One region of the Vibrio neonatus genome, then DNA from elsewhere that is predicted to be linked to it. Evidence: predicted binding sites of a transcription regulator. Region 1 holds the regulator's gene; each other region holds the start of a gene.
What was found. Region 1 encodes PurR, which represses purine synthesis genes. Its sites were predicted from a motif close to TNANGNAAACGTTTNCNTNA; they were not measured.
Positions count from the first base shown of each region.

Region 2: OCU38_RS14400 (formate--tetrahydrofolate ligase) is a predicted target of PurR. The motif match lies at 3,350-3,369, and genes of this name have one in related genera.
Region 3: OCU38_RS05180 (inosine/guanosine kinase) is a predicted target of PurR. The motif match lies at 3,258-3,277, and genes of this name have one in related genera.
Region 4: OCU38_RS09485 (NCS2 family permease) is a predicted target of PurR. The motif match lies at 2,377-2,396, and genes of this name have one in related genera.

Region 1 is NZ_AP024885.1:1,667,739-1,672,852, reverse strand. Features, by position in the region: gene OCU38_RS07690 (DUF3833 domain-containing protein) at 1-60, shown strand, start outside; gene OCU38_RS07685 (alpha/beta fold hydrolase) at 238-1,047, shown strand; gene OCU38_RS07680 (putative signal transducing protein) at 1,117-1,443, opposite strand; gene OCU38_RS07675 (TVP38/TMEM64 family protein) at 1,471-2,157, opposite strand; gene purR (HTH-type transcriptional repressor PurR) at 2,315-3,331, opposite strand; gene torD (molecular chaperone TorD) at 3,495-4,145, opposite strand; gene elyC (envelope biogenesis factor ElyC) at 4,230-4,997, opposite strand.
Region 2 is NZ_AP024886.1:405,685-410,798, forward strand. Features, by position in the region: gene OCU38_RS14380 (hypothetical protein) at 1-188, shown strand, start outside; gene OCU38_RS14385 (YtxH domain-containing protein) at 178-480, shown strand; gene OCU38_RS14390 (heavy metal translocating P-type ATPase) at 477-2,537, shown strand; gene OCU38_RS14395 (hypothetical protein) at 2,721-3,293, shown strand; gene OCU38_RS14400 (formate--tetrahydrofolate ligase) at 3,440-5,114, shown strand, end outside.
Region 3 is NZ_AP024885.1:1,118,082-1,123,195, forward strand. Features, by position in the region: gene OCU38_RS05170 (YciN family protein) at 37-282, opposite strand; gene topA (type I DNA topoisomerase) at 528-3,164, shown strand; gene OCU38_RS05180 (inosine/guanosine kinase) at 3,348-4,652, shown strand; gene OCU38_RS05185 (H-NS family histone-like protein) at 4,872-5,114, opposite strand, start outside.
Region 4 is NZ_AP024885.1:2,047,378-2,052,491, reverse strand. Features, by position in the region: gene OCU38_RS09490 (aminoacyl-histidine dipeptidase) at 1-1,467, opposite strand, end outside; gene OCU38_RS09485 (NCS2 family permease) at 2,418-3,710, shown strand; gene gpt (xanthine phosphoribosyltransferase) at 3,736-4,200, shown strand; gene frsA (esterase FrsA) at 4,317-5,114, shown strand, end outside.

The DNA of each region.
Region 1 (5,114 bases):
ATAAGGAAATTAGGCATAGAGTTTGGAACCTTAACCTTGTTTTTCCAAAAGGATCTTTAGATTGCTTGTGTTGAGCACCCGTGGCGTTATTCGTGTTTAGGGTGCTATTTGTACTGCTAATGACGCCTAACTTGCATTGCGACTCACTATTTGTTACAAAATCAACGACTAGGGCAATCTGAGTGCTCGTCATTTATGTTACTATCAACTAACTTAATATTTCCCTCTGTGTGATCAATGACCGCTATTGCTGAATCCAATCCAATGTTATTCCATAAAGCCTATCGCCATTCTGAATCTCAGGAGTGGGTAGTATTTGTGCATGGTGCGGGTGGCAGTTCGTCAATTTGGTTTAAGCAAATTAAAGCGTACCGCGAGCACTTTAACGTACTCTTGGTAGATTTGCGCGGGCACGGTAAATCCAATACCTTGTTCCAAGATATCATCAGTAAGCGTTATACCTTTGAGTCAGTGACCAAAGATATTTTGCACGTTTTGGATCATCTTAAAATCAAATCCGCACACTTTGTGGGAATGTCTTTAGGCACCATTATTGTACGCACATTGGCAGAGCTTGCCTCAGAGCGTGTTAAGTCTATGGTGCTTGGCGGCGCTGTGACGCGCTTTAATACGCGTTCGCAAATCTTAGTGAAAATGGGCGATTTGTGTAAGAATATTATCCCGTACATGTGGTTATATAGTTTGTTTGCTTGGATTGTGATGCCGCAAAAAGGGCAAGTTGAATCTCGGTTGATGTTTGTACGAGAAGCCAGAAAGTTATGTCAAAAAGAGTTCAAACGTTGGTTTAAGCTGGCAGCCGATGTTAACCCGCTAATGCGCTACTTTAGAGACAAAGAGCTTGATATTCCGACTCTATATTTAATGGGTGACAAGGACTACATGTTCATCAAGCCGGTAAAAGAGATGGTCTCGGTTCACCAAAATAGCCAGTTGGTAGAAATAGAAAATTGTGGCCATGTGTGTAACGTGGAAAAGCCTCAAGAGTTCAATGACAAATCTATCGAATTTATTCGTTCACAAAGCTAGATGTCGCAAAGTTAGAGGTATCAAAGTTAGAGGTATCAAAGCTAAATATTGTACTCAATAATTAGAATACTAAACCAATATCGCTTCATCAGTGGTGCTAGCGCCACATTGCCAGCATAAGGCAAACTGCCCCTCATTTATTTCCCCACAATCATCACAGCGCCAATTTGAGCTGTGATTGTGTCTATCTTCAAATTCTGCAATCAGGGCTTTGGCTTGTTGTTGCTTGTGCTCGTCGACTAACCACAAATAGGGCAGGCTAGAGTCATCCATTGGCAGTTCTCCTTGCAGGCCAAACAACCCTTCTCCGCGCACTTCTACCTGAATGCGATGACTACGCAAAAGCTCACATAAAATATGAGCTTGAGGCGGATTTTGCGCAACGTATAACTTCATGAATATCCTTTATATTGCGATGATGGATTAAGCAGGGCTAGAGCCGTTTTGTGGTCGAATCTTACCCATGATCCATTTAGCAATGAGCGGGAATAAACCTAACAGAGCAAAAGAGGCCAATACGGTAGGCGAAACAATGCCGGATAAGCTGTCTATTTCTGCCAGTTGCGTCCCGGCGTTTAGATACACCATAGTCCCTGCTAGCATGCCAAGTTGGCTAAATACATAGTATTTCACAACCGAGATAGGGGTTAGCCCCATTAATAGGTTAATCAGGAAAAACGGAAATACGGGTATTAAACGCAATGAGAATAGATAAAAGGCGCCGTCACGCTCTACGCCTTTGTTAATGGCATCAAGTTTAGCTCCAAACTTAGCTTGTACCCAGTCACGCAGAAGGTAGCGACTACTTAAAAAGGCTAAGGTTGCGCCAATGGTGCTGGCAAATGAGACCAATAGTAAGCTCGTCCAGAAGCCAAACAGTGCCGCGCCAAGTAAAGTCACCACAGCAGCGCCAGGAATGGAAAAGGCCGTAACAAATACGTAGCCAATAAAGTAGATAGCCGCTGACAATACGAAATTATTTTCAATATGCGTATTGAGCGCTAATTGCTGAGCTTTGGCGTTTTCTAAAGTGAAGTACTGACCGAAGTTGATGCCGAGTAATACAATCGCTGCAACTAAAATTAGCCCGATTATCAATTTCTTATTCATGAGTGCGTCCTTATCATCCTGAGTAAGTATAGAGACAGGATCAATAATAGGAAACTTTCATCACTTGCGTATTTTATTTGATTTATTCTCAGCAGGTACAAATAAAAAAGGCTAGAAATCATTAAGATATCTAGCCTTATTCAATTAAATGGTCATGTTAACTAGCGTTTAGGTTTCTCACGCTTGAGCGCTCTACCAACTCTGGGTGCATTTCAAAAATGCGGCGGTCATGCTCTTTGTTTTTAATGCGCTCTAGCAAGATCTCAAAGGCGGTTTTACCCACGCGACGTTTTGGCTGATGTATCGTGGTAAGAGGCGGCGCAAAATAGCCGGCTAAATCGATATTATCGTAACCAATTACAGAGATATCTTCTGGAACGGCAATGCCATGTTGAGTCAGACGGCTAATTAAACCCAGCGCCATGATATCGTTAAAGCAGAAAATAGCCGTGGGGCGTTCACTTTCTGCAAGAGCGACCAGTTTATCAGCTGTTTCAACTGCGGTATCACATTCAAAGTTACCTTCAAAAATGAAATCGTCGTTGTATGGGATATTAGCTTGAGCCAATGCTCTTTTATAGCCAGACATACGCTCAATACAAGCAAGCTTTTCAGTTTGACCAGTTAAACAGCCAATTTTCGTATGTCCATTTTCAACCAGATATTTAGTGGCAAGGTAGCCACCTTCTTCTGAGTTATCAATGATCTTGTCTGCAGAGGAGGACTCGGGGCCCCAATCCATCACCACTTTAGGAATGCCTGGGTGAGAATCTAGCATTTCACGTAGCTCTTCGGTTAAGTCAGAGCACATTACTAATATTCCATCTACGCGCTTTTCGGCAAGCATACGAATGTAATCGCGCTGCTTTTCGTACAGTCCGCCAGTGTTACATAAGATCAACGTATAGCCTTGACGGTAACAGTAACTTTCTACGCCATCGACCACTTCCGCAAAGAAGGGGTTAGTGGATTGAGTTACCAACATGCCAATGGTTCTAGTGGTGTTGCATTTTAAGCTACGAGCAACCGCACTTGGCGCATAGTTGAGCTCTTTTACAGCTTCCATAACACGTTCTTGTGTTGTTTCAGCCACAAAACGTGTTTTATTGATAACGTGTGAAACTGTAGTGGTGGAGACACCAGCCAGTTTTGCGACGTCTTTTATGGTTGCCATAGGAGACCTTGTAAATATAAGTAATGATTATAAAATGCGTTGAATTATTGAGTAATTTGCACTCAAAATCACATTGCAAACGATTGCGGGGGAGTCTAGCCATAAATGATGAAACTGACAACGCATTTATGACGATAATGTGAATCTATTTTCGGTAACTGAGCTATTTTTCATTACTGAGATAACGACAATCAATTTCACAAAATTTAACTAACAGTTCAGCGACCGCAGAATAGAAACCAAATTCATCATATTTAGTGCAGTTTGCCGAAAATTGTGGAATCCAATTCAGTAAATGTTGCTCAATGAATGACTTCTGTTCACTAAGGGCCGCTTCTAGATGTGATTCCATTTCTAGCGCGTTTGAGCGCATGATTAGATTGCCAATAAAGTCGAGTTCAACAGCCAGATGATCGGCAGGCTCGTTAAAGCATTTATCCACTTCAATGCCATGCTCTAACATAACTTGCGTCATCTGCTGAGCAGGGGTGCCATTAAGCGCCTTGTTTTCGTCAATATAAACAGAGGCGCAGGGCTGGGCAGTTTGTTTGTCAGAGGCTAAAAATAAGTCGTAGAAATTAGCGGATAATTCAAGCTGAGCATTCGGGCGCAGTTGCAGTCGCTCAAGAGCACCCAGTAAGCGTTTAGCGGCTGTGGCTAGGGTTTCATTTTCGGCTAGACCATTAATGAAACCCCTCACTTCAGGGGTTTGATAGGCAATCAGTTCGTCTTGGGTCAGCTCTTTAGAAAATAAGCTGGAAAACCACCAATAAATTTCTGCCCGCTGTTCATTAAACTGCTTGAGCTCTTGCATTGTTTAACCCATAACTCGTTAGCAAACTACAACACCAGCTTCTAAGTTGGCGAAAATATAGACGTTCACTAAATTATGAGTCACTTATTTGCTACTGACAAGATCTCGTATGTTTTTCCACCACTTACCCATGGTTTCATGCCAGTAGCGCTCTGTTTGCTCTAGGTATCGTGCTTGCGGGGTGTACTTTTGCCACGCTTGATTAATATTGGATTGGGCTAAGTAATTGGTTGGGGCAGGAGTAGGGTTTAGACCGGCGCTGTGAAACTCGCGTAGGGCGCGTTCCATATGGCTGGCCGAAGTAACCAGTGACATATGCTTTTCACCGACAAAGCCCGCAGCTTGTCTGGCTTCTTCCCAAGTATCTTGCGCCGTTTCTAATAAAATAATATCTGACTTAGCCACGCCTAACGCTAATGCCACCGTCGCCATCATTCGTGCTTGGCTCATTTCTGAGCCGCCATCATAGCCAGATAAAATCAATTTTGCGCCGGGATACATGCGCAATATACGAATGCCTTCACTAAGGCGCATTAACGCGGTGCGACTTAATTCAGAGGTTGGCGGAATTTGCGGATCAATCACATGCCCACTGCCTAGCACCATGACATAGTCTAAGCTTTCTGCTGGTGGTAAAAAGGCCGTGTATTTGCGCTCTAATGGTTTGAGCAACGAGGTAGATACAGGCTGGAATGAAATAGCAAAAATGGACGCTAATGAAATAAAAATAAAGATACAGCCAGACTTATGCTTGCGGGTAAACATCACCAGCGCTAGGCCAAAGAAACCGATAAGTAGCATTGCAGGCAGTGGCATAAGGAAGGCAGTAATGATTTTTTTCAATTCAAACATATTGGGTTAAACCATTTCCTAAGTTCTGTAGGGTAAATTGGTGTCACGAGTTAAAATGTCGTGTTTTTGGTCGGTTTTTTAGTCGATCGGAGGGGCAAATCGACAACCGCTCTTTAT
Region 2 (5,114 bases), on a different replicon from region 1:
CAACCAATGAATTGGTAGGAAACGCAGCCAAAACCGCTCTTAAAACCGGGATTGCTTCTGGCGCTACAACTTATGTCGCAGAAAAAATGGCAGGACGTCCTGCTCTTTCTATGTTGACTATCTTGAGCGTTGGAGCGGCGGGTTTGTATTTATTAGATCAATCATCAGGATCAAAAAATGGCAATTAATCCATTTGCAAGTAGTGCTCCAGCAGATCATGCGCAGCAACCACAGACTGCACAAAACGAGACTACTCAATATAAAAATCAAAATACTAAGACCCACTTTGCTATGGGCCTAGCAGCAGGTGCTGCGGTTGCTTATTTGCTAACAAATAAGAAATTCAAGCAAGGCGTTGTGACTACTGGCGAGAAAGCTTGGTCAAGCGTGCGCGGTGAAGTTGAAGAATTAAAAGAGCGTTTGGAAGATACCCAAGCTGAGCTTGAGTACTACCGTAATCTGCATAAGGGTGAAGAATGAACCCCATTAAATTAAAGCATCACGTCCCCGGACGAATTCGCTTTAGGGTTCCTAAACTAAGACACTATTCTGATATAGGTTCTTGGATTAAAACCAGTTTAATGGCTATTCAAGGAATCTCACTGGTTCGTGTTAACGAGGTTGCCTGCTCTATTGTCATCGAGTATGAAACAGATATTCTCGATTACAGTATCGTTGAGCAGCGTTTATCTCAGCTAGATTTTTCAGAAGCAACAACTGAAGAAAGCGAACATGAGTTCACCCGTGGTGATATAGCAATGAATGTCATTGGTACTATATCTGCCGCACTATTGCCTCAAAAATGGGGCGCAGTGACAACTGCAACTTTGATTGCACCAACTTTGCTAGAAGGTGTGAAAGAGTTAAAAGACAAAAAAGTATCGGTTGAAGTTTTAGATGCTATCGCTGTTGGGCTTTCGGCTTGGCGTGGTGACTACAAAACGGCAATGATGACCCAAAGCTTAATCAGCCTTGGTGAATATATGGAGCAGAAAACCAGTCGTAATAGCGATGAGCTATTGGCTGATTTAATGCGCCCTAAAGATACTATTGTTTGGCTCGTGAAAGACGGAGTTAGAACGCAAGTTAATTCAAACACGTTGCAAGAAGGCGATGTGATTGAGCTAGCGCCTGGCGTGCTTATTCCTATCGACGGTACGGTAGTTAAAGGCGCAGCCTTGATTAACCAGTCTTCATTGACCGGTGAAAACGTGCCAGTACGTCGAGAACACGACGCGAAAGTTTACTCTGGTACCTTAGTTACTGAAGGCACTATTCTTGTCCGTGTAGATAAAGTGGGCAGTGAAGCGACTACCGCGCAAATTGCGAAACTTATCTATGACTCTTTGAGCGAGAAAAGTGAAATTCAGCGTGTGACGCAAGATATGGCGGATCGCCGCGTGAAAATTACCTTAGGTATCGGTGCTGCTGTGTTTGCCCTTACTCAAGATATTAACCGCGTAGCTTCGGTATTCTTGGTGGATTACTCATGCGCCTTGAAACTCAGTACGCCGGTGACCTTTAAATCAATAATGTATCGTGCGGCTCAGCAAGGTATTTTATTTAAAGGCGGTAGCGCTATTGAGAAGTTGATTGGCATAGATACCTGTGTCTTCGACAAAACAGGTACTTTAACGCATGGCGATATGGAAGTGACTGATGTCATTCCTTTATGTTGCCAAAAAAATGCGCGTGATTTACTGGCAATAGCAGCTTCGGTTGAAGAGCACAGTAATCATCCATTGTCACAAGCTGTGGTTAATGCGGCTAAACACAATGAATTGCCGCACATTGAGCACGGTGAAGTTGAATACGTTATTGCACATGGTTTAAAAACCACTTTGAATGACAATCAACTGGTAATGGGAAGCCGTCACTTCCTTGAATCGCATGAAAATGTCGATTTTAGCCGTGTTGAAGACGTTATTCAGCAATATGAAGCGGAAGGTCGTCACCTGATTTATATCTCTAACGAGGGTAAATTAATTGGCATGATCGGGCTTCGTGATCATCTACGTGAAGATGCGCTACAGACATTGACTGATCTGCGTAAACTTGGCGTGAATGAGCTGATAATGATCACCGGTGACAGTGCTTACAAAGCACAGATTTTAGCCGATGAATTGCAGCTAGACCGAATGTACGCACAAACAGTGCCTTCTGAGAAATCGTCGATCATTGAATCGTTGCAACAAGAAGGTAAAAAGGTCATGTTTATTGGTGATGGTGTGAACGATGCACCCGCCTTAACCGCGGCCGATGTGGGTGTGGCAATGTGCCGAGGCACTGAGCTAGCAAGGCAAGTGGCTGATGTGGTGTTGTTGAAAGACGGATTACATGGCGTGGTCGAAGCAAGAGAGTTAGCGAATATCGCCATGCGCGTGATTCACTCTAACATTAAGCTGGCTGAGTACGTCAACAGCGGCATCATGCTTGCCGCTGCGTTAGGCTATTTAAACCCGACAATGAGTGCATTACTACACAATGGTACAACACTCTCTATTTTAGGGCGCTCTGCCGCGTTACGTCGTTACTAAAGTGATAGTTTAATAAAGGCAAAAGATTGACGATCTTTTGCCTTTATTTTGTCTCTTCACAGCCATTCTTTTTTGCTTATTAATTTCCGCTCATCAATCTTAGCTATAAAATAGTATTTCGTTCTATTAGGCGTAGTGAAAAAGATAAGGTATGGTTAGGTTTTTCAGTCATATTAATCCCTTATGCCCTCTGAACATTCTTTATTTAATACTTTGCAATCAATAGGTTTTTCTCTTCCTGAAGGGCAGGACGGTATTGCGGATCAACAAACGCAAATACTAGCACAACTCAATCAATTGAGTGATGCACTCTCACCTTTATTTGAGCGTTCTAAGGCAAAATACCCTGAGCATACGGATCAGCAATTGTTGCTCGGTTTATTTACTCTGCACCATGAAAAACAGTTGCAGCAATTGCGCACGCAACAGCCAAGTTTATTGGCGATGCAAAAAGTTATAGATGATTCTCTGGATAAACACCACGCACAGGCGTTTAAGTCTCCGTTAATCGTCGAAATCTGGCTCACTATGCATTTGTGGCTGTTTGTACAAGGGCAATCAAACATCGACTATTCATTAGCTTATGATTACGCCAATGAAACCGCCGAACTGCTGAGCCCATTTTCATCTTCTTCATCTAGTCAATTACGTAGTGAATGGCTTAAATCGTTTTACGTGGGCAAAGAGAAAATGTCGAAACAAAAGAGGGGAATATGTTATTGGATCACGCGTCTATTAAGAAAAAGTAACCAGTGATGATGAACTCTGTTAGCTAATGGTTTTCAGTAAATGAAAAATATCGTTTTTTCAAGTCACGCAAACGTTTGCTCTTTACTTATTATAAAAATTCTTTAAGATTTCCGCCCATATCAGATTGTCTTTTTATCCCTCCAGAGGACCATATGCTGTCGGACATTGAAATCTCACGATCTACCCCCTTACGCCCCATTTCAGATGTCGCAACCGCAATAGGGTTGCACAGCGACGAGATTCAAACTCACGGTCAACACAAAGCAAAAATTAGTCTCAAAGCTTTAAAACGTCTTGAAAACAAAAAGACGGGTAAATTGATCGTTGTTACTGCCATTACCCCAACGCCATTGGGCGAGGGTAAAACAGTGACTGCCATTGGACTTGCGCAAGGTTTATTCAAAGTAGGTCAGTCTGTAATGACCTGTATTCGTCAACCTTCTATGGGGCCGGTATTTGGCGTCAAAGGTGGTGCAGCAGGTGGCGGTTATTCTCAAGTCGCGCCTATGGAAGAGCTAAACTTGCACCTGACGGGTGATATTCACGCTGTTACGGTTGCGCATAACCTAGCGTCTGCGGCTATTGATGCTCGTATTTATCACGAGCAGCGCAAAGGCTATGACGATTTTGAAGCTCGCACAGGGCTTAGCGCACTACGCATTGATGCGGACTCTATCGTTTGGAAACGCGTCATTGACCACAACGATCGCGCACTGCGTAAAGTGACAGTAGGTATCAATGACGAAGGCAAAACCATTAACGGCTATGAGCGTGAAGATGGTTTTGATATTTCAGCTGCTTCAGAGCTAATGGCAGTACTGGCACTGGCTAGCGATCTTAAAGATCTACGTCAGCGCATTGGCAAGATTGTGATCGGTTACAACCTTGAAGGTAAAGCGGTGACAACTGAAGATCTTGGTGTTGCCGGAGCAATGACAGTGAGTATGCGCGAGGCGATTGAGCCAACGATGATGCAGACTCTAGAAGGCATTCCAACACTGATTCATGCTGGACCATTTGCCAATATTGCGCACGGTAACTCTTCAATTATTGCGGATAATATTGCCACAAAACTGGCTGACTTTACCGTTACTGAAGGCGGTTTTGGGTCGGACATGGGCTTTGAAAAAGCCTGTAATATCAAAGCGCAAGCCTCTGATAAAGCGCCGGATTGTGCGGTGATTGTCGCTACCTTGCGCGGATTAAAAGCAAACTCTGGATTATACAGCTTAAAACCGGGTCAACCGATCCCTGACAGCATGTACGAAAAAGACAGCGCGGCATTAGAAGCCGGTTTTGCGAACTTAAAATGGCATATTGAAAACGTGACTAAGTATGACGTTCCTGCCGTAGTTGCGATTAACCGTTTCCCGCAAGATACTGATGAAGAGTTGCTACAACTGAAGAACATGGTTGAAGCACTGCCGTATTCTGTAGAAGTCGCCATATGTGAAGCCTTTGCAAAAGGTGGCGCTGGCGCGGTTGAGCTTGCCAATAAAGTGGTTGAGCAGTGCCATAACACTCCGACTCAATTTACTCCTTTGTATCGTATGGATCAGCCTCTTGAAGAGAAAATCATGGCGGTGAGCGAAATTGGCTACGGCGCGGCGTCTGTTACCTTGAGTGACAAAGCGCAATCGCAACTGGCTCAATATAAAGCCTTAGGCTTTGATAACTTAGCTATCTGTATGGCAAAAACGCCTATGTCCATTTCAACCGATGGTTCAGTGAAAGGCGCACCGTTACAGTTTGATGTGCCGATTCGTGAGCTGCGACTTTGCGCCGGTGCAGGCTTTATCTACGCACTGTGTGGCAACGTAATGACCA
Region 3 (5,114 bases), 550 kb from region 1:
TATTGAAAAGAGCCCCGTGTGGAGCTCTTGAAGGCATTATTTTACAGTGAATTCTTTTGATAAATGATGAGCTAAGTATTTGAACATATTGAAAACGGCTGTAGTATTCTGCGTCGGCAAACCTTTGTCATCTAAAAAGTAGTCGCCCTTAAAGATAAGTACGTCGTCTTTTTCAACTACCGAAGTGGCGCGCATTCCTTCTATATAGTCGTCGTGTTCTTGGATAAGATTGTTTGCAATCAGTAATAGTTCAAACTCTGAAATAGGTTTTTTATCACTCATTTTGGTACCTGTTGTTCTAATCAATATTCGCGCTCAGTGTACCCCGATAATTAAGCAAAACAAAAGCACATTTATCTAAAACAGTCTATGGTTTACCTTCGTGATATTGCCTAATTTGCACACAATTAGCCGTAAAAGAGAAAAAATGGGTTGATTTTGAAAAATTATCGCTCAATAGTAAAAAAAGAATCAAAATTCGAATTCGCACTTTTTGCGAACCAAAATATAGGACAAAACGTTCAGTTATGGGTAAGTCTCTCGTTATAGTGGAGTCACCTGCTAAGGCAAAAACAATCAATAAATACCTTGGTAAAGACTTCATTGTTAAATCTAGTGTTGGTCACGTACGTGATCTACCTACCGCTGGTCAGTCGAGCGGTAAAAAGGCTACGCCTATCTCCACCAAAGGGTTAAGTGCGGAAGAAAAAGAACGCATTAAAAAAGAAAAAGCCAAAAAATCACTGATTAAAAAGATGGGTATTGACCCATACCACGGTTGGGAAGCCAATTACCAAATCCTACCGGGCAAAGAGAAAGTCGTTGCCGAATTACAAAAACTGGCTAAAGACGCTGACTACGTTTATCTCGCAACCGATTTGGACCGCGAAGGAGAAGCTATCGCATGGCACCTTCGTGAGATCATCGGCGGCGATGAACAGCGATACAAGCGAGTGGTATTTAACGAAATTACCAAAAACGCCATTCAACAAGCATTTGAAGCACCAGGGGAACTGAATATAGACGGCGTAAACGCTCAACAAGCGCGTCGTTTTATGGATCGCGTGGTAGGCTTTATGGTCTCTCCACTACTGTGGAAAAAAGTGGCTCGTGGTCTTTCAGCAGGTCGCGTACAGTCGGTTGCCACTAAGCTGGTGGTTGAGCGTGAACGTGAGATCAAAGCGTTTGTACCGGAAGAGTTTTGGGACGTACACGCCAATACGCTAACGGATAAAGCAGACGATTTTCGTCTAATCGTTGCACAGCGTAACGGTGAGGCCTTTAAACCGACGAATGAAACAGACACGACCTCTGCCCTGAATTTGTTGGAAAAAGCCGAGTACGAGGTGTGTAAGCGCGAGGATCGCCCTACACGCAGCAAACCTTCAGCCCCTTACATCACTTCTACCTTACAACAGGCAGCAAGTACGCGTTTAGGCTACGGCGTTAAGAAAACCATGATGCTAGCGCAACGCTTGTATGAAGGTGGTTACATCACTTACATGCGTACTGACTCAACGAACTTGAGCAGTGAAGCGGTAGAGAACCTACGTAGCTTCATCGGTAGCGAGTACGGTGATAAGTATTTACCTGAAAAACCATTGGTTTACGGTAGTAAAGAGGGCGCGCAAGAGGCGCACGAAGCGATTCGTCCTTCAAGCGTTGATGTGAAGTCAGAAGATTTAGTTGGCGTTGATAATGACGCACACAAACTGTATGCCTTAATTTGGAATCAGTTCGTTGCATGTCAAATGACCCCTGCGCAATATGATTCAACCACTATCAGTGTTAAAGCCGCGGAATTTACCCTTAAAGCGAAAGGTCGTATTCTGAAATTTGACGGTTGGACTCGTGTACAGCGTCCAATGGGTAAAAATGAAGATCAGATCCTTCCAGAAGTGAAATTGGGCGATAAACTGTCTCTTAAAGAGCTAGAGCCAAAACAACACTTCACTAAACCAACGGCTCGCTTCACAGAAGCGGCTTTGGTTAAAGAGTTAGAAAAACGTGGTATCGGCCGTCCATCAACGTATGCGTCTATCATTTCGACTATCCAAGACCGTGGGTATGTGAAAGTAGAACAGCGTCGTTTTTACGCTGAGAAAATGGGTGAAATCGTATCGGATCGCCTAGATAAAAGTTTTGTCGATCTGATGAACTACGACTTTACTGCGCGTATGGAACAAAAACTTGACCAAATCGCAGAAGGTGAAGCGACTTGGACACAAGTGCTCGATCGCTTCTTTAAAGATTTCTCCTCTGAACTTGAAAAAGCGGAGTTGGATTCTGACCAAGGCGGTATGGAGCAAAACCACATCGTTGAAACAGACATTGAGTGTCCAACGTGTTCAAGACCTATGGGTATTAGAACGGCATCAACAGGGGTATTCCTAGGCTGTTCTGGTTACGCATTGCCACCAAAAGAACGTTGTAAAACAACCATTAACCTTGGTGACGAAGACGGTATTATTAACGTCTTAGAAGACGATCCTGAAACAGCCGCACTGCGTGCTAAACGTCGTTGTCCAATTTGTGAAACGGCAATGGACGCGTACTTAATTGACGATAAGCGCAAGCTACACGTGTGTGGTAATAACCCTAACTGTGAAGGCTATACCGTAGAGTATGGTGAATTCAAAGTGAAAGGGTACGACGGTCCTGTTGTTGAGTGTGACAAGTGTGGCGCTGACATGGTGTTGAAAAACGGCCGTTTCGGTAAATACATGGATTGCACCAGCGAAACGTGTAAGAACACGCGTAAGATTTTGCGTAACGGCGAAGTTGCGCCACCAAAAGAAGATCCAGTGCATTTGCCTGAGCTACCTTGTACACAGTCTGATGCGTACTTTGTATTGCGTGACGGTGCTTCTGGTCTATTTATGGCAGCCAGTAACTTCCCTAAATCTCGTGAAACACGAGCGCCATTAGTTGAAGAGCTAGCGCGTTTTAAAGAGCGCCTGTCTCCTAAGTTCCAATACTTAGCGGATGCACCAACAGAAGATCCTGATGGTCGCCCAACGGTAGTTCGCTTTAGTCGTAAGAGTAAAGAAAACTATATCCGTTCTGAAATCGATGGTAAGCCTTCTGGTTGGACAGGTTTATTTATTGACGGTAAGTGGGAAATCACTGACAAACGTAAAAAGCCGAAAGCAAAAAGCGAATAGCGTTTTCAATTAGATAGATGCAGAACCAAGGTGTTGAAAGATACCTTGGTTCTTTTTTTTGCGCAAAATTTGCACAGTCAGTGCATTTAAAATTGAGCTAAACGTTTGCGTTGTTTTACTGTGTTGAAGGTCACATTTCTAGGGTCTACAATTTAAAAATCTACTTTCTAATACAGAATTTAAATGAAATTTCCCGGCCAACGTAAGTCTAAACACTATTTTCCTGTCAACACGCTTGATCCTTTAGTCCCGAAAACCCACGCCAAAAGCAGTGTTAATTGCACTCATGTGGTGGGGATTGATCAAACTCTAGTGGACATCGAAGCTAAAATTTCTGATGACTTCATTGAAAAGTTTAATTTAAGTAAAGGTCATTCATTAGTTGTCAGCGATGAGGTGGCGGAAGCCCTGTATTCTGAATTGAAACAGCAACAGTTGATCACCAACGAATACGCAGGTGGCACCATAGGTAATACGCTACACAACTATTCGGTATTAGCGGATGATAAATCGATTTTATTGGGCGTGATGAGCTCTGACATTAAAATTGGTAGCTACGGATTCCGTTATCTTTGTGATACATCGTGCCGAATGGATCTTAACCATTTACAAGGGGTGGAAGGCGCGATTGGACGTTGCTTTACCCTGATCTCTGAAAACGGCGAGCGTACTTTTGCCATCAGTGAAGGGCAGATGAACCAGCTGCAGGCTAAAAGTATCCCAGAAGAGGTCTTTTCCGACGCGGCTGCATTAGTGTTAACCTCTTACCTTGTACGTTGTAAAGAGGGCGACCCTATGCCTGAGGCAACGATGAAGGCGGTAGAGTATGCCAAGAAGCACAAGGTGCCGGTAGTGCTGACCTTAGGCACTAAGTTTGTTATTCAAGATGATCCACAGTTTTGGGTGGATTTTATTGCAGAGCACGTTTCTGTAGTGGCAATGAATGAAGAAGAAGCTGAAGCGTTAACTGGGCTTAGCGATCCATTACTGGCGGCAGATAAAGTCTTAGATTGGGCGGATTTGGTGCTGTGCACAGCAGGCCCTATTGGGCTGTTTATGGCCGGTTATACCGAAGAGTCGGCTAAGCGTGAAACGTCTTTACCTTTGCTTCCGGGTACGATTGCTGAGTTTAATCGTTATGAGTTTAGCCGTCCGGCATTAAAGTCGGAATGCGCCGAACCTTTTAAAGTTTATTCGCATATCTCACCGTATATGGGCGGTCCGGAGAAGATCAAAAATACCAATGGGGCAGGGGATGCGGCTTTATCGGCACTGCTACATGATTTATCAGCCAACCGATTCCATAAGTCGAATATTCCTAATTCTAGTAAACACGTAAATGAATATTTAACTTACTCTTCCTTCTCACAAGTGTGTAAATATGCAAATAGAGTGAGTTATGAAGTATTAACTCAACACTCTCCACGCTTATCTAGAGGCTTGCCAGAAAGAGAAGATAGCCTAGAAGAAGTATATTGGGAAAGATAGATGTAATGACCTTTTATTTATTATGGTTATTGCGATAACAGTAGCGTTATTTAAGTAACACAATAAATGTTATAACATAACTTTTGTTGTGTGCTAGATAAAAGTATATCTAGATTTAGCGTACGCTGTCATTATTCTGTAATAAATCGTAGGCAATAAAAAAGCTCCTTAATAAGGAGCTTTTTTGCATCGAACGATAAATCTTATCAGCAATAATTATTATGCTTTGATTAAGAACTCGTCTAGAGATTTACCGTTATCAAGTTCAGTTTGAATCGCAGATGGAGTACGGCCTTGGCCTGTCCATGTTTTTTGCTCGCCAGCTTCGTTGATGTATTCGTATTTAGCTGGGCGCGGTGCACGCTTCGCTTTAGCTTTATTTGATTTAGATGAGTTATCACCTGCAACTACTGCTACTAGGTCTTCGATATCGATACCTTCGCTAATTAGTTGCTGTGCGTA
Region 4 (5,114 bases), 380 kb from region 1:
TTTATTTGGAATGTGTTTGAGTAGATTGACCATTTGTTCCCAGTAAAGATCAACGGTATCAATTTTTACTTTTTCATCCGGTGAGTGAGGGAAGCGGATAGTCGGGCCAAACGATAGCATATCCATATTCGGGTAAGGCTTTTTGAATAGGCCACACTCTAAACCGGCATGGATAACCATAATGTTAGGGATGTGTCCGTATACTTGCTGATACATATCGCGGAATACTGCCATAATTTCTGAATCTGCATCCGGTTTCCAGCCAGGGTAAGCGCCAGAGAAAGTCACTTTTGCGCCAGCCAAAGTTGCCACTGAAGTGAGCATGCTTTCGACTTGGCGACGACCTGAATCAATCAAAGAACGGATCAAGCACAGCGCAGTCACTTTATCTTGCTCGGTAGTAATCACGCCAAGGTTTAGCGAGGTTTCAACCACACCTTCAATCGCATCACTCATGCGGATCACACCATTCGGGCACGCATTTAGCGCAGCAATTAACGCTTGCTGGCTTTGCTCAGAGAATACACCGAACTGCGCTTCTACATCTTCAATGAAAGTTGCGATAGTGGTTTCAATGGCACCTAACTCAGCGGTTAAGGTCTCGGTATATTCGGCAAGTGCTGCTTCTAATTTGCCTATGTTTTGCGTTGCCACGGCGAGAGTGACAGAGCCTTCACGAGGAATAGCGTTGCGCAGGCTACCACCATTGAAATCAATCAATTTTAGGTCAAGTTGTAAAGCGTGATCGGCAAGGAAGCGAGCCAATAGTTTGTTGGCATTGCCACGACCTGTGTGAATATCACAACCAGAGTGACCGCCTTTTAAGCCTTTTAAAATCAGCTTTTTCGCGACAAAGCCTTCCGGAATTGCTTCACGTTGCACGTCAAATTCAAGGCTAGAGTCAATACCGCCAGCACAGCCCATGTAGACTTCGCCTTCTTGCTCTGAATCGGTATTTAGTAGGATGTCGCCTTCTAGCCAACCTTCTTGAAGGGCAAACGCACCAGTCATACCGGCTTCTTCATCAATAGTCAGCAGTACTTCAATTGGGCCATGCTCAATATCTGTTGCGGCTAGCACAGCAAGGCAGGATGCCATGCCAATACCGTTATCAGCGCCAAGGGTAGTGCCCGTTGCTGTTACCCATTCGCCATCAATATAAGGAAGGATAGGATCAAGGGTAAAGTCGTGCTCGGTATCCTCGTTTTTTTGCGGAACCATATCGAGGTGCGCTTGTAGTACAACCCCTTTTTTGTTTTCCATGCCTGCGGTGGCAGGTTTTTTGATAAACAGATTACCAGCGCTATCAGATTTTACCGCCAAATCTTGTGCTTTTGCCCACTCTACAATGTGGTCAGAAAGTGCTTGCTCATGTTTTGATGGGTGAGGGATAGAGCAAATCTTATCGAAAAATGGCCAGATCGGGTTTTGCGTTTGCGCAGTGATCTGGCTAAGAAATGTAGACATGGTGATACTCCTTCATGCTTAAAAGTACGGTCTCTACAGACGGTACATTGACTGGCATTGATATAGCTCAGTTTAATGGGGTTAGGATATCACTCACTGCTAGGGTTGCACAGGCAAAGAAAGGTTTGTGATGTCAGCTTATAGTGAGTTGTTAATTAATTGCAATCAATGTGTATTTAGTTAATTTATTTTACTGGTGAAATTAAATTACAGAAACAAGCTCGTAAATTGCACTAAATGGAAAAATTGACGCTTTTGAATAAATATACTTGTAATTAAATTACAGTATTGGTATTATCTTTCCTGTCGATACAGACCACCCTTCTGTGAGTCACCCCACTCATTATTTGGTCTGTACCAATGCTAAATTAAAGCGCAAACTTGTTGTTTTTCAACTGGTTAGCCTTGAGATTATAGATGTGTAACTTTTGGACTTGTCGGTCGAGATTATTATGTATCTACAGTTTCAACCCTGTAATAGGGTTTTTAAGCATGTGATTGAACTTCGGTTCACCCCTGATATATTGGAAATTAATTACTGATTTCATAAGCCGTCCATCTGGAACGGCTTTTTTTTCGTCTGTCGTTTCTGTTTTTTAATGGAAGTCTTAGTTATTTCAAATTGTAAATCATACACTTTAGTTGCTCAGAGAGCTTTCCGAGAGCGAGTAGGGGGTTTTTATGTGCTACATGCTTAAATGCTAACGGTTTCAGAGCTGAAAACTTTTAAGCTGAATAAAAAACACTCAATGTAAGTTCGTGTATTTAATCAAAATATATTTATTGATATCAATAATTTACCTTGGTGAGTTGCAAAGGGGATAGACGCAGAATGAGTGTTGAGTAAAGAAATAGACCAATCAGTATGGTATTTCGTCATGTTACTCTCTATAATTCACGCCAATTTATTTACGCAAACGTTTACTTTTATATATTTTTAGGAATTGATAATGCTGGAGAAGCTATTCAAACTACGTGAACATGGTACAACGGTTCGCACGGAAATCATTGCAGGTATCACTACCTTCCTGACAATGGCTTACATCATTTTTGTTAACCCAACTATGTTGTCAGCAACAGGTATGGATCATGGTGCTGTCTTTGTTGCAACCTGTTTGGCTGCGGCAATTGGCTGTTTTGTGATGGGTTTATACGCTAACTATCCAATTGCTCAAGCACCGGGTATGGGGCTAAATGCCTTCTTTACCTATGGTGTTGTGCTAGGAATGGGTTACACGTGGCAAGTGGCACTGGCAGCAGTATTTATGTCAGGTATCTTGTTTGTTCTATTGAGCCTATGTCGCATTCGTGAATGGATCATTAACTCAATTCCTATGTCACTGCGTACTGGTATTTCTGCTGGTATCGGTCTTTTCCTTGCATTTATCGGTCTTAAAAATGCCGGTATCGTCGTTGATAATCCAGCAACATTGGTTTCTTTAGGTGATATCACAGGTCTACACGCTATCTTAGCGGCAGTTGGCTTCTTTATTACCATTGCACTTGTTCATCGTGGAACAAGCGGCGCGGTTATGATTGCTATCCTTTGTGTCACTGTTTTAGGCATGATTTTCGGTGACGTTCAATATCACGGTATTATGGCACCACCACCAAGCCTAGCGCCTACTTTCATGCAACTTGATTTTGCTGGCGTATTTGAAGTGGGCATGATCTCGGTTGTGTTTGCATTCTTGTTTGTGGATTTATTCGATACCGCTGGTACGCTGGTCGGTGTGGCAACTAAAGCTAACTTGATTAAAGAAGATGGCAAACTGCCTCGTCTAAACAAAGCGTTACTTGCTGATTCAACAGCAACTTCTGTTGGTGCTTTGCTTGGTACATCAAATACAACGTCATACGTTGAGTCTACTGCGGGTGTTGCTGCGGGTGGTCGTACGGGTTTAACTGCTGTTACCGTTGGCGTACTTTTCCTATTGGCTTTGCTGTTTTCTCCATTAGCTAGTATGATTCCGACCTATGCGACAGCCGGCGCACTGTTTTATGTTGCGATCTTAATGCTATCTGGTCTGGTTAACATCGACTGGAGTGACATTACAGAAGCGGCTCCTGTTGTAGTCACTTGCTTGCTAATGCCACTAACATTCTCTATTGCAGAGGGCATTACATTAGGCTTTATTTCTTACGCTGCAATAAAATTGTTAAGCGGTAAAGGGCGCGATGTATCCGTAAGTGTGTGGATTATGTCAGCTATCTTTATACTAAAATATGCTTTTGCCGGTTAATTAGTCTTAAATAGGTTTACCCGTTATGCCAAAAAAACACATCATTACTTGGGATGAAATGCAGACCAACTGTCGCGAACTTGCTGCGCGTCAAATGCCTGCTGAACAATGGAAAGGAATTTGGGGTGTTAGCCGTGGTGGTTTAGTCCCTGCTGCTATCCTTGCTCGCGAATTAGGTATTCGTTATGTGGATACTATTTGTATCTCAAGTTACGACCATGATCACCAACGTGATATGAGCGTTCTCAAAGCTCCTGAGGGTGATGGTGAAGGCTTCCTTATCGTTGAAGATTTAGTGGATAGCGGTGACACAGCACGTAAATTACGTGAAATGTACCCTAAAGCTAAACTGATTGCGGTTTGTGCAAAACCTTCTGGCGCTGATCTATTAGATGACTATGTTGTCGATATTGAGCAGGAAACCTGGATTGAGCAACCATGGGACATGCAGCTAACGTTTGTTGAACCTATCAATCGCAAACGCAAGTAGTTAAGGTTATTGAGCTTTTGCTTAATGCCTTAAAATAAAATTTATGCAAAATGCCTCTATTTAGAGGCATTTTTTGTTTATGCTTAGTGATAAGTTCAACATGTAGACACCCCTTTATGAATGATGACAACAATAAGAACCTTTCTGAAAAACTGTTTACCAAACATCTAAAAGCCAAAGAAACATCCTGCTTGACTCAATATATGCCAAGCAGTTTAAGCCTGCTTGAAGATAAGCCTGCGCAATCTTGGTATCGCAACCTGCGCCGCTTACAATGGATTTGGCAAGGTGCCGATCCTATTGAGCAGGAGCAAGTATTAGCTCGCATCTCTTCGTCAACACACTCTCGTTCTAAAGATGAATGGCTAGATACTGTGACGGGGTTTCGTTCGGGAAACTGGGCCTATGAGTGGACTCAGGCCGGCATGGAACATCAGCGTCACGCCAATGAATTAAAAGGGGATGAAGCAGCTCTTGCTCTGTACAAAGCCAGTTTGTACTTTAGCATTGCCGCTTATCCGCACATCAAAGGTGACAACCTTGCCTCACAAGCTCAAGTGCTGGCGAATAAAGCCTACGATGAAGCATCACGTTTAAGTAAATACGTGTTCAAGCAAATCAATGTACCCTACAAAGGCAAAACTATTCAGGCGAATTTGCACTTGCCACACACTGAGCGTCCATTGCCCGTTGTAATCGTGTGCGCCGGCCTTGATAGCGTACAAACCGACATGTGGAAACTCTTCTTAGAGCACCTTGCGCCAAATGAGTTTGCGATGCTGACCATAGATATGCCATCGATAGGTAAAAGCAGTAAATGGACATTATCGGAAGATTCAAGTTGTTTGCATAAAGCGGTATTAGATCATCTACCCCAAGTCCCTTTTATTGATCACTGGAATGTCGGGTTACTG